2 regions of the Vagococcus hydrophili genome follow, and region 1 is predicted to be linked to the other one. Evidence: predicted binding sites of a transcription regulator. Region 1 holds the regulator's gene; the other holds the start of a gene.
What was found. The regulator CtsR, encoded in region 1, represses protease genes until heat stress. The targets are predictions, from matches to a motif close to TTGGTCAAAAAAGGTCAAANA.
Positions count from the first base shown of each region.

Region 2: G7082_RS01980 (ATP-dependent Clp protease ATP-binding subunit) is a predicted target of CtsR. The motif match lies at 4,392-4,412, and genes of this name have one in related genera.

Region 1 covers NZ_CP049887.1:1,251,352-1,258,006, reverse strand. Annotated here, with positions in the region: gene G7082_RS06360 (ATP-dependent Clp protease ATP-binding subunit) at 1-2,152, opposite strand, end outside; gene G7082_RS06355 (CtsR family transcriptional regulator) at 2,158-2,625, opposite strand; tRNA gene G7082_RS06350 (tRNA-Leu) at 2,771-2,856, opposite strand; tRNA gene G7082_RS06345 (tRNA-Gly) at 2,871-2,942, opposite strand; tRNA gene G7082_RS06340 (tRNA-Thr) at 2,953-3,025, opposite strand; tRNA gene G7082_RS06335 (tRNA-Lys) at 3,045-3,117, opposite strand; tRNA gene G7082_RS06330 (tRNA-Val) at 3,131-3,203, opposite strand; rRNA gene rrf (5S ribosomal RNA) at 3,224-3,339, opposite strand; rRNA gene G7082_RS06320 (23S ribosomal RNA) at 3,426-6,335, opposite strand; rRNA gene G7082_RS06315 (16S ribosomal RNA) at 6,570-6,655, opposite strand, start outside.
Region 2 covers NZ_CP049887.1:401,573-408,227, reverse strand. Annotated here, with positions in the region: gene G7082_RS01990 (serine hydrolase) at 1-1,592, shown strand, start outside; gene G7082_RS01985 (DUF1827 family protein) at 1,632-1,946, opposite strand; gene G7082_RS01980 (ATP-dependent Clp protease ATP-binding subunit) at 2,175-4,352, opposite strand; gene G7082_RS01975 (hypothetical protein) at 4,546-4,728, shown strand; gene G7082_RS01970 (phosphocarrier protein HPr) at 4,900-5,166, shown strand; gene ptsP (phosphoenolpyruvate--protein phosphotransferase) at 5,166-6,655, shown strand, end outside.

The DNA.
Region 1 (6,655 bases):
ATTCATCCACACGGTTTAAGAATTCTGGACGGAAACTTTTCTTAAGCTCTTCTAAAATACGAGATTTCATGGCTTTATAATCTTTTTCCCCACCAGTTGAACCAAAACCAACTGTTTTCTCATCACGTAAAGCTGTGGCTCCAATATTTGATGTCATGATCAAAATCGTATTTTTAAAATCTACTTTGCGGCCCTTAGAATCTGTTAAATGACCATCATCTAATACTTGAAGTAAAATATTGAAAACATCTGGATGTGCTTTTTCCACTTCATCCAGTAAAACCACTGAATAAGGTTTTTGACGAATGCGCTCAGTTAACTGACCACCTTCATCATAACCCACATAACCAGGAGGAGAACCCACTAAACGACTTGTACTATGTTTCTCCATAAATTCAGACATGTCCACACGAATCAAGGCATCCTCAGAACCAAACATCACAGAAGCCAAGGTTTTAGCAAGCTCAGTTTTACCCACACCTGTTGGTCCTAAGAACATAAATGAACCAATCGGACGATTCGGATCTTTCAAACCACTTCTAGCACGACGAATCGCACGAGAAACAGACTCAACAGCTTCCTCTTGACCAACCACACGCTCATGTAACACTTTTTCAAGCTCTAGCAATCGTTCTGTCTCTTTTTTCTCTAATTGCTCTAAAGGAATTCCAGTCCACTGCGCCACAACCGAAACAATCGCTTCTTCTGTTACTTTCGTTTTATATACAGTGTCTTTCTTCTTTTCAGTTTCAATTAATTTATCCAATTTTTTATAAGCCGCTTTTTCTTTTTTACGAGCATTTGCCGCATCTTTAAAGTCTTGTCTTAAAATAGCATCTTCTTTTTCTTGAATAATTTCTTCAACTTTTTCACGTTGCAAAGCAATTGGTGAACGCTTATCTGCCACTTCTAATCTGGCGCGAGCCGCAGACTCATCAATCAAATCAATGGCTTTGTCCGGCAATTGACGATCACTAATATAGCGTGTCGATAAATTCACCGCCGCAAACACCGCCTCATCCGTAATTCGAACCTTATGATGATCCTCATAACGAGAACGTAAACCAAGTAAAATCTGCTCCGCTTCCTCAGCTGTTGGCTCATCCACTTGAATTTTTGCAAAACGACGTTCTAAAGCCGAATCTTTTTCGATATATTTTTGATACTCATCTAAAGTCGTCGCACCAATTGTTTGAAGCTCACCACGAGCAAGAGCCGGCTTTAAAATATTCGAAGCATCAATTGCCCCTTCTGCCCCACCAGCACCAATTAACGTATGAAGCTCATCAATAAAGAGAATCACTTCACCGTCACGATAAATTTCATCTACTACTTTCTTCATGCGGTCCTCAAACTCACCACGATACTTCGTTCCAGCAACCACTGCTCCCATATCTAACATCATCAAACGTTTAGACAACATTTCTTTAGGAACACGACCTTGAATAATGCGTTGAGCTAAGCCTTCAGCAATCGCCGTTTTCCCCACACCAGGTTCTCCTACTAAAACAGGATTATTTTTCGTTCTACGACTTAAAATCTGGATTAAACGCTGAACCTCTTTATCACGTCCCACTAAAGGATCTAAACGATTATCTCGGGCAGATTGAGTCAAATCACGAGCTAAAGAATCAAGCGTCGGTGTTCCTTCTTCCACCTGTTGACGAGAGGCATTGGGTTGTTTTCTTTGATTTTGCTTATTAGCCGGTTCTACCAAGCCAATTTTTTTATAAATCAGCTGACGAACCTTTCCTAAATCCACATCTAAGTTAGTCAAAACACGAGCAGCCAAAACTTCCTCATCCTTGATTAAAGCAAGTAAAATATGTTCAGTCCCAACGCTAGGCGCTCCCACTCGCTTAGCCTCTGCACTAGCAAAAGATAAAACTTGTTTTGCCCTAGGTGAATATGGCAATAGCTCTGAAACATTCGCAGGTTTTTGTCCATATTGAGTAATATGTTCAACTTCCTCAAAAACCATTTTTTCATCCAAATTAAAACTTCTTAAAACTTTCCCAGCAATTCCTTTTTGTTCATTAATTAAACCTAATAACAGATGCTCAGTTGAAATAGCCTTCTGTCTAAAATATTTAGCTTGTATTTCTGCAATCTCCAAAGCAAGCTTCGCCTTGTCTGTAAATAATTCACTCATACTATTCACTCCTTCTCGTCATATGTTAAACGTTCTAATAACTCGACCATCATATGTGCTCTTAATTTATTATTATCACTCACACTAAGTAACGGTTTATTACATAATAACGTGCTTATGATTTCCTTTTCCCTCAATTCAATCACATCGTTTAGGTATAATTGTTTTAAGATAGCAAACGCATCACTTTCTGTCAAACTAGAGCCTACAGATTCTGACACACGAATCAAATAGTCACCATGTTGAAGTAAATCAACCTTCACAATTCTAATATAGCCACCACCACCACGCTTACTCTCCACTTGGTATCCTTGTGGCACTGTGAAACGTGTCTTTATCACATAATTTATTTGTGACGGCACACAATCAAACAAATCAGCCATTTCAGAACGACGAATTTCAACCATTTGATTGATTTCCAATATTTCTTTTAAATATGCCTCAATAATATCTGACATATTTCGATTATCCAATTGAAACACCACCTTTATCGTCAATTGACTATCTCTGACCTTTATTATACAAAAGTATGCCTCAATAATACATTAAAAGGTTCCAAAAATTTTTGGTATAAAAAAAAAGCCATTTCTGACTTTCTTATCTGAATTACTATTAAAATGCCGAGGACCGGAATCGAACCGGTACGGTGATCACTCACCGCAGGATTTTAAGTCCTGTGCGTCTGCCAGTTCCGCCACCCCGGCTAAGAACTCATAAAAGCGGAAGACGAGGTTCGAACTCGCGACCCCCACCTTGGCAAGGTGATGTTCTACCACTGAACTACTTCCGCTTATTTAAAGTGCCGGCTAAAGGAGTTGAACCCTCGACCCTCTGATTACAAATCAGATGCTCTACCAACTGAGCTAAGCCGGCTTATTTTTTACAAAAAAAATGACCCGTACTGGGCTCGAACCAGTGACCCTCTGATTAAAAGTCAGATGCTCTACCAACTGAGCTAACGAGTCGTCATTCTTTAAATGGAGGTTAACGGGATCGAACCGCTGACCCCCTGCTTGTAAGGCAGGTGCTCTCCCAGCTGAGCTAAACCTCCGAATAAAAAAAACGCGTACAGCATGGCGACGTCCTACTCTCACAAGGGGAAACCCCTCACTACCCTCGGCGCTAAGAAACTTAACTTCTGTGTTCGGCATGGGAACAGGTGTATCCTTCTTGCCATCATCGCCACACTTACGTGCGTTTTATTTAATTGAGTGATTGTTCACTCAAAACTGAATGTTTTAGTTAGACATCTTTTTTACTTCACCGTTTTTCTTTGGTTAAGTCCTCGATCGATTAGTACTAGTCCGCTCCGTACATCACTGCACTTCCACTCCTAGCCTATCTACCTGATCATCTTTCAGGGATCTTACTTTCTTAAAGAAATGGGAAATCTCATCTTGAGGGGGGCTTCACGCTTAGATGCTTTCAGCGTTTATCCCTTCCACACATAGCTACCCAGCAATGCCCTTGGCAGAACAACTGGTACACCAGAGGTGTGTCCATCCCGGTCCTCTCGTACTAAGGACAGCTCCTCTCAAATTTCCAACGCCCGCGACGGATAGGGACCGAACTGTCTCACGACGTTCTGAACCCAGCTCGCGTGCCGCTTTAATGGGCGAACAGCCCAACCCTTGGGACCGACTACAGCCCCAGGATGCGACGAGCCGACATCGAGGTGCCAAACCTCCCCGTCGATGTGAACTCTTGGGGGAGATAAGCCTGTTATCCCCAGGGTAGCTTTTATCCGTTGAGCGATGGCCCTTCCATGCGGAACCACCGGATCACTAAGCCCGACTTTCGTCCCTGCTCGAGTTGTAGCTCTCGCAGTCAAGCTCCCTTATGCCTTTGCACTCTACGAATGATTTCCAACCATTCTGAGGGAACCTTTGGGCGCCTCCGTTACTTTTTAGGAGGCGACCGCCCCAGTCAAACTGTCCATCTGACACTGTCTCCCGCCACGATAAGTGGCGCGGGTTAGAATGGTCATAACACAAGGGTAGTATCCCACCAATGCCTCCCTCGAGACTAGCGTCCCGAGCTCTACGGCTCCTACCTATCCTGTACATGTGTTACAAACATTCAATATCAAACTACAGTAAAGCTCCATGGGGTCTTTCCGTCCTGTCGCGGGTAACCTGCATCTTCACAGGTACTAAAATTTCACCGAGTCTCTCGTTGAGACAGTGCCCAAATCGTTACGCCTTTCGTGCGGGTCGGAACTTACCCGACAAGGAATTTCGCTACCTTAGGACCGTTATAGTTACGGCCGCCGTTTACTGGGGCTTCAATTCTGAGCTTCGCTATTGCTAACCCATCCTCTTAACCTTCCAGCACCGGGCAGGCGTCAGCCCCTATACGTCATCTTTCGATTTTGCAGAGACCTGTGTTTTTGATAAACAGTCGCTTGGGCCTATTCACTGCGGCTGAACTTGCGTTCAGCACCCCTTCTCCCTAAGTTACGGGGTCATTTTGCCGAGTTCCTTAACGAGAGTTCTCTCGCTCACCTTAGGATTCTCTCCTCGACTACCTGTGTCGGTTTGCGGTACGGGCCGTTTGTTTCTAACTAGAAGCTTTTCTTGGCAGTGTGATATTAAGACTTCGGTACTAAATTTCCCTCCTCATCACAACTTGTCCTTAGAGGTAAAAGCATTTGACTCTTACCAAGACTTGTTGCTTGAACGCACATATCCAACAGTGCGATCTTGTAACCTACTGCGTCCCTCCATTGTTCAAACAAAACAAACGGGTACAGGAATCTCAACCTGTTATCCATCGCCTACGCCTATCGGCCTCAGCTTAGGTCCCGACTAACCCTGGGAGGACGAGCCTTCCCCAGGAAACCTTAGTCATTCGGTGGACAGGATTCTCACCTGTCTTTCGCTACTCATACCGGCATTCTCACTTCTAAGCGCTCCACCAGTCCTTACGATCTAGCTTCAACGCCCTTAGAACGCTCTCCTACCATAGAACCTAAGTTCTATCCACAGCTTCGGTAATATGTTTAGCCCCGGTACATTTTCGGCGCAAGGGCACTCGACTAGTGAGCTATTACGCACTCTTTAAATGGTGGCTGCTTCTGAGCCAACATCCTAGTTGTTTGTGCACCCTCACATCCTTTTCCACTTAACATATATTTGGGGACCTTAGCTGGTGGTCTGGGCTGTTTCCCTTTCGACAATGGATCTTATCACTCACTGTCTGACTCCCGGACATAAATGAATGGCATTCGGAGTTTATCTGAATTCGGTAACCCGAGACGGGCCCCTAGTCCAAACAGTGCTCTACCTCCATCATTCTAATTCCGAGGCTAGCCCTAAAGCTATTTCGGAGAGAACCAGCTATCTCCAAGTTCGTTTGGAATTTCTCCGCTACCCACACCTCATCCCCGCACTTTTCAACGTACGTGGGTTCGGTCCTCCAGTGCGTTTTACCGCACCTTCAACCTGGACATGGGTAGGTCACTTGGTTTCGGGTCTACGACTACATACTCACTCGCCCTATTCAGACTCGCTTTCGCTACGGCTCCGCTTCTTCAGCTTAACCTCGCATGCAATCGTAACTCGCCGGTTCATTCTGCAAAAGGCACGCCATCACCCATTAACGGGCTCTGACTTTTTGTAGGCACACGGTTTCAGGTTCTATTTCACTCCCCTTCCGGGGTGCTTTTCACCTTTCCCTCACGGTACTGGTACACTATCGGTCACTAGAGAGTATTTAGCCTTGGGAGATGGTCCTCCCGGATTCCGACGGAATTTCTCGTGTTCCGCCGTACTCAGGATACTCATAGGTGTGTTGTCAATTTCGTCTACGGGGCTTTTACCCGCTCCGGCTGACCTTTCCAGGTCGATTCGACTATCCACAACAGCTACCACAGCTGAGTCCTACAACCCCAACAAGCAAGCTTGTTGGTTTGGGCTGTTTCCGTTTCGCTCGCCGCTACTAAGGAAATCGATTTTTCTTTCTCTTCCTGCAGGTACTTAGATGTTTCAGTTCTCTGCGTCTACCTCTAACAAGCTATGTATTCACTTGAAAGTAACATCCTATAAAAGATGCTGGGTTCCCCCATTCGGAAATCTCTGGATCATAGCTTACTTACAGCTCCCCAAAGCATATCGGAGTTAGTCCCGTCCTTCATCGGCTTCTAGTGCCAAGGCATCCACCGTGCGCCCTTATTCACTTAACCTTTTTCTAACCTAATGGTTAGACTTTGTTTATTTAAATCAACTAGCGATAGCTAATTTAAATAATATTTTATGTATCACAATTTTAATAATAAAACTGATCAACTCGGTGTGTTAAAAAAATGTTGATGTCTAACTTCAACTATCCAGTTTTCAATGAACAATGTTTCTGAGAGTAAACCTCTCAAAACTAAACAAAGTAAGTACAACCATGTGATTTCCGTAATATTCCTTAGAAAGGAGGTGATCCAGCCGCACCTTCCGATACGGCTACCTTGTTACGACTTCACCCCAATCATCTATCCCACCTTAGGCGGCTGGC
Region 2 (6,655 bases), 850 kb from region 1:
AAGAAAAAAATAAGAGCAAGAAATTTTATCAACGTACGTTTTTAGCTAAAGGTGAATATCACCATTACAACGGAGAAACATATTATTCATTATTTGACTTAAATGATAAATGGTATGGATACATCAATAAGAATGCAATGAAACAAACTCAAGGCAGTCAAGGTGACTATGTTTCATTTAATAAATATGTCACAGTGAAAAATGAAAATGGTAGTACATGGAATAGTTTTGATTGGAATCGTCGCCATAAAATCAGCAGCCTAGCCAACCAAACGTTAAAAGCAAAAGGTGTTTATTACCATGCCAATGGTAATGACTATTATTCTTTATACGATAATAATAATGTCTGGAAAGGTTACATTAACAAAGATTTTGTAAAAGTAGCAGATGGTGCTCAAGGCAGCTATCAAAACTTTGGTAAATACGTAACTATCACTAAAAATAATTATGATATGTGGCGAAATTTTTCATGGAATAGCTTAGGAAAAACTAATAACAAATATAATAAAACTTACTTAGCTAAGGGGCAATATCGTCATTTTAACGGAGCAACTTATTATAGTTTATTTGATAACAAGGGAACTTGGCTTGGTTATGTTAATAAAAATGGTGTGACTGTAGCAGATGGTGCTCAAGGAATTTACCAAAGCTATGGTAAAGAAGTGATGATTGTTAAGTCTAACTATCCAATGTGGTCAGATTTTTCATGGAATGAAAAAGGAAATACATCTTCTTATATGAAGAAAAAATTTAATGCTAGAGGGAAATATCAACATTTTAATGGTTCAACTTATGTTTCTTTATATGATAATAAAGGAAAATGGTACGGCTATTTAAATGAATCAGCAGTATCTAGTGAAGCTGAGAAAATGGAAAAAGTTCAAGTGCTTTTAAACTCTAAATATAATTCTTATAATTATGGAATTTATGTAACGAGTTTAGTGGATGGTTCAACAGCATCAATGAATGGTAGTCGTATTTTTACAGCAGCAAGTACAGGGAAGTTACCCGCTATGTACTATACTCAAAAAATGATTAATCAAGGTAAAATTGATCCAAATCGTAAATATCTATACACAGATGCGATTAATCAAATGCCAATTTACTCATATATGAGAGGCGGAGCTGGAATATTACAAGGGAAACCTTTTGGAACGTACTATTCATTAGATACAATGTTAAATTGGACAGCTAAATATTCAGATAACCAAGGAGCGAACTTCTTAGGATATTACGGTGCTAATCAATATGATTACAAAATGAGAAGTGAAATTTCAAGTATTATTGGTCGTCAGTGGCAATCGCCTTTCCAAATTTCTGCTAAAGAAAATGCACTATTAATTAGTGCGATGTATCGTCAAGGTGGACAAGTAATGTCTTACATGCAAAATACGGTTTTTGATGATCAACGTATTCCTAAATATCTACCAGTTAGAGTTGCTCATAAAATTGGTGATGTAGGAAGTTTTAGACATGATGTGGCAGTTGTTTATACAGATACACCGTATGTTTTATCAGTGATGACACAAAATAATACTTCTTATGAAACAATCTCTATTTTATCTAAAGAAATTTATGACATTATGAAATAAAAAATAAACGGTTAGGATCTAAAATCCTAACCGTTTATTTTATTCCTCACTATTAGCTTTTACTTTTTTCTTCTGAACTTTCATGGAAATTTCAACAACACCAGTGGTTCTGATGATACTTAAATCATCTTTATTGATCCCTCGATCTAAAATTTCCTCTAAAACATGATCCACTTCAAATTCTTTCACTTCTCTTGATTTGTTAACAATCACCACTTCAATATGAGTGTCTGCAATACTGTGGACGACTAATGTTTTTCCAAGTGAGTAAACTTTAACATACGTTGCATCTGTATTTTCTAATTGTTTTGAAACTAGAGTTGCATAGCTGTTAGTTACATCGATTAATTTCATACTGATCACCTCTGTCTGTTATTGAACTTCTTTTAGAATATGTATCTATTATACCATTAAATGAAAAATAAATCAGATAAATAATTGGTATGCCTTCATTTATAAGTAGCTTTGTTGAATCTTTGTTATGTATATTAAAAGGAGGTAAAGTATAAAAATCTTGTTTAGCAACCTTTTGAGATGAGTAAGTAACTCTCATAGGAGATAATTTCATTATTTAAAAAGTTGTTATTTCCCCTTCACCACGATGTCATCTCCCTCTAAAACAGCAACAAGTTCTTTCGTTGCGGGATGTTCCAAGTAAAAATCAGCAATTTCATCTTCAATATTTTCTTGAATTACTCGTCTTAGTGGTCGTGCCCCCATTTTAGGGTCATAGCCTAGATCAACTAGTTTTTCGTTAACTTCTGTACTTGTTTCAATTTGGATGCCTTGATCCTTCATCATCTCGTTAACCTCATCAATCATTAAGGAAACAATCCTTAGTAAGTTTTCTTTACTTAAAGATTTGAACTCGATAATCCCGTCAAAACGATTTAAGAATTCGGGTTTAAAGAAATTGTTTAACTGCCCTAAAACTGATTGGTTTGTTCCTTCTTTAGCAGCACCAAAGCCAACGTTTGCTTCCACAGCTCCTGTTCCAGCGTTACTTGTCATGATGATTAAGGTGTCTTTGAAACTCACTGTGCGACCTTTTGAGTCAGTCAAACGACCGTCTTCTAATATTTGAAGGAACATATGTAACACGTCAGGATGAGCTTTTTCAATTTCATCTAAAAGAATCAGGCTGTACGGATTTCTTCTCACAGTTTCTGTTAATTGTCCTGCATCTTCATAACCGACGTAACCGGGAGGAGATCCGATTAATTTTGAGATACTATGTTTTTCCATGTATTCACTCATATCAAAGCGAATCATACTTTCTTTATCTCCAAACATTTCGAAGGCGAGTTGTTTACCAAGTTCTGTTTTCCCAACACCCGTTGGACCAACAAAGAGAAATGAACCAATGGGGCGATTCTTTTTGTTTAAACCGATTCGGTTTCGTTTAATCGCTTTTGAAACTTTATCAACAGCATCATCTTGACCAATCACGTGTTTTCTTAAGTCTTTGTCGAGATTTTTCATTTGAGCTTGTTCTTTTTCTTTTAAATCTCCCACGGGAATACCAGTAATTGTTTCAACGACTTTTTCCATGTCTTTTAGTGTCACAGTTGGGATGTCTTCGTCAGCGACTTCTTTTTCTTTTAAATCAGTTAGCTTTTTGACTTGGTCTCGGTAGTAAGCAGCTTTTTCAAAATCTTCTTCTTTTGAGGCAAGCTCTTTTTGTTTTTCAGCATCTATAATTCGTTGATCTAAGACTTTTGGATCAATGACTTGAATGGTTAAATTCTTTTTAGAACCAGTTTCATCCAGTAAATCAATGGCTTTATCTGGTAATTGTCTGTCTTGAATAAAGCGACTAGATAATTTAACCGCACCTGTGATGGCTTCTTTTGTATAAGTTACATGGTGGAAATCTTCATATCGTTTTTGAATGCCTTTTAAGATGATAATGGTTTCTTCTTCAGAAGGCTCATTAACCCGAACAGGTTGCATTCTTCTTTCTAAAGCGGCATCTTTTTCAATGATTCGGTATTCATTTAAAGTGGTTGCGCCGACCATTTGTAACTCACCACGAGCAAGAGCTGGTTTTAAAATATTTCCCGCATCCATGTTCCCGTCACCAGCAGTTCCGGCTCCCACAATTTCATGGACTTCATCGATGAATAAAATGATCGATGGGTCTGCCTTTAGTTCTTGGATGAGTAGTTGCATTCGTTCTTCAAATTGACCTCTGATACCAGTTCCTTGAACTAAAGAAGCTACATCTAAACGAATTACTTCTTTTTCAAGTAATTTTTGTGGCACACTAGATTCAACGATTTTTAGAGCGAGACCTTCGACGACAGCCGTTTTACCTACACCAGGTTCACCGGTTAAAACAGGATTGTTTTTTGTTCGTCTATTTAATATTTCAATCACACGAGTAATTTCTTCATCTCGCCCAATGACAGGATCAATTTTTCCATCTCTGGCTGCTTGGGTTAAGTTTTCACCAAACTCTTGTAGAATACTGCCACCATTATTTCTAGGCGGTTTAGGTGGTCCCATTTTACCTGATTGAGTTGGTGGCGTTTTATCTTGTGATTGTTGGAAGTTTTGTTCGGCTAATTGACGGAATAACTCATTGAGGGAACCAAAACCATAGGGATCTTGGGTCATTTTTTCACGATGAGCTAAATCTTCTTGTTGTTTAATCTCACGGTAACATTGTTGGCAGAGGTCAATTTGTTTCTTTTGACCTTGAACATTTGTATATAGATGAATGGTAGCTTCATTTGATTGGCAATTTTGACAAAGCATTTGATCACTCTCCTAACTTGATAATTAAGATCAACTATCTAATTGACCTTTTTTGACCTTTGATTAATTATAACTTAGTTACTTACTTTTTATCAAGGAATTGAACTTCCTCAATAAAAGGGAATATTTGGCTTAAAGGGAAAGCTTACGTTATAATTGTGAGGTTAAATCAAATGAAAGAAAGTGACGGTTTATGGAAGAAAATAAATATACTAGTGAAATAGAAAAACTACTGACAGGTGAAATCGAAGAAATCAATGTTGAGAAGGAAGACTTTTTTTTATTTAGGGATGTATGGGTTAAACATCCTGAAAAAGACCAGATTGTAGGGGAAGCTATTTTAGGTGGAAGGGTTATTTATAGAAAGAACTCATGAAAATAATGCAAATACTTTCAAGTTCACTCAATAACTTGAATGAAAAAAGTTGTCACAAGTAATAAAACATGGTATTCTTTATCATTGAAAGGGTTATAAATTTTTAGTAAATCGCTAACAATTTTTAATCCGAAAAAACACATTCGTATAATTGAAGGAGAATGATTAATTATGGAAAAAAAAGAATTTCACGTAGTAGCAGACACAGGTATCCACGCACGTCCAGCAACTTTATTGGTACAAACTGCAAGTAAATTCAGTTCAGATATCAACTTAGAATACAAAGGTAAATCAGTAAACTTAAAATCAATCATGGGCGTTATGTCTTTAGGTGTTGGTCAAGGTGCTGACGTTACTATCTCTGCTGAAGGTGCTGACGAAGTAGAAGCAATCGCAGCTATCGAAGAAACAATGAAAAAAGAAGGATTATCAGAATAATGACTAAACAATTAAAAGGTATTGCCGTTAGTGATGGTATTGCGGTTGCAAAAGCTTATCTTTTAGTTGAGCCTGACTTATCATTTGAGAAAAAATCAACTGATAACGTCGATCAAGAAATTGCTCGTCTTTCTGATGCATTAAAACAATCAACAACTGAGTTACAAGCTATTCGTAACAAAGCAGCTGAGAGTTTAGGTGAAGAAGAAGCACAAGTATTTGATGCTCATTTAATGGTCCTTTCAGATCCAGAATTAGTTGGAGCTATTGAGGGTAACATTAAGGATAACCAAGTCAACGCAGAATCAGCGCTTAAAGAAGTAACAGACATGTTTGTTGGTATGTTTGAAAGCATGGTGGATAACCCATACATGCAAGAACGTGCAGCAGATATTAAAGATGTAATGAAACGTGTGATGAGTCACTTAGTAGGCGTTAAATTACCAGATTTATCAATGATTAACGAAAAAGTTATCATTGTTGCTGAAGATTTAACACCAAGTGATACAGCTCAGTTAGATCGTAATTTCGTTCAAGCCTTTGTGACTAACATTGGTGGACGTACGTCTCATTCAGCTATCATGGCCCGCTCATTAGAAATCCCAGCTGTTGTTGGAACTAAAAACATCACTGAAGCTGTCTCAGAAGGCGACATGTTAGCCTTAGACGGTAGCGAAGGTATTGTGACAGTTAACCCATCAACTGAAGAAATAGCTGAATTTGAAGCAAAAGCAAAAGCTTTCGCAGATCTTAAAGCTGAATGGGATAAATTAAAAAATGCTCAAACTGTTACAGCCGATGGTAAACATTTTGAATTAGCTGGAAATATTGGAACACCTAAAGATTTAGAAGGTGTTAATGGACATGGGGGAGAAGCTGTTGGTTTATACCGTACAGAATTCCTATACATGGACTCACCAGATTTCCCTAGTGAAGATGATCAATTTGAAGCTTACAAAGCAGTATTAGAAGGTATGAATGGTAAACCAGTTGTGGTTCGTACTATGGATATCGGTGGAGACAAAGAGTTACCATACTTGAAGTTCCCTGAAGAAATGAACCCATTCTTAGGTTACCGCGCAATTCGTATCTGTCTAGCAGAAGACGAAATGTTCCGTACTCAGTTGCGTGCTCTTTTACGTGCCTCAACTCACGGTAACTTACGCATTATGTTCCCAATGATTGCTACATTACAAGAATTCCGTGATGCTAAAGCAATGTTATTAGAAGAAAAAGCTAAATTAGTTGCTGAAGGTGTGAAAGTATCTGATGATATCCAAGTTGGTATCATGATTGAAATCCCAGCTGCAGCCGTGATCGCTGATCGCTTTGCTAAAGAAGTTGATTTCTTCAGTATCGGAACAAATGACTTAATTCAATACACAATGGCAGCAGACCGTATGAACGAACGCGTTTCTTACCTATATCAACCATATAATCCTGCAATCTTACGTTTAATTAAAAACGTAATTGACTCAGCTCACGCTGA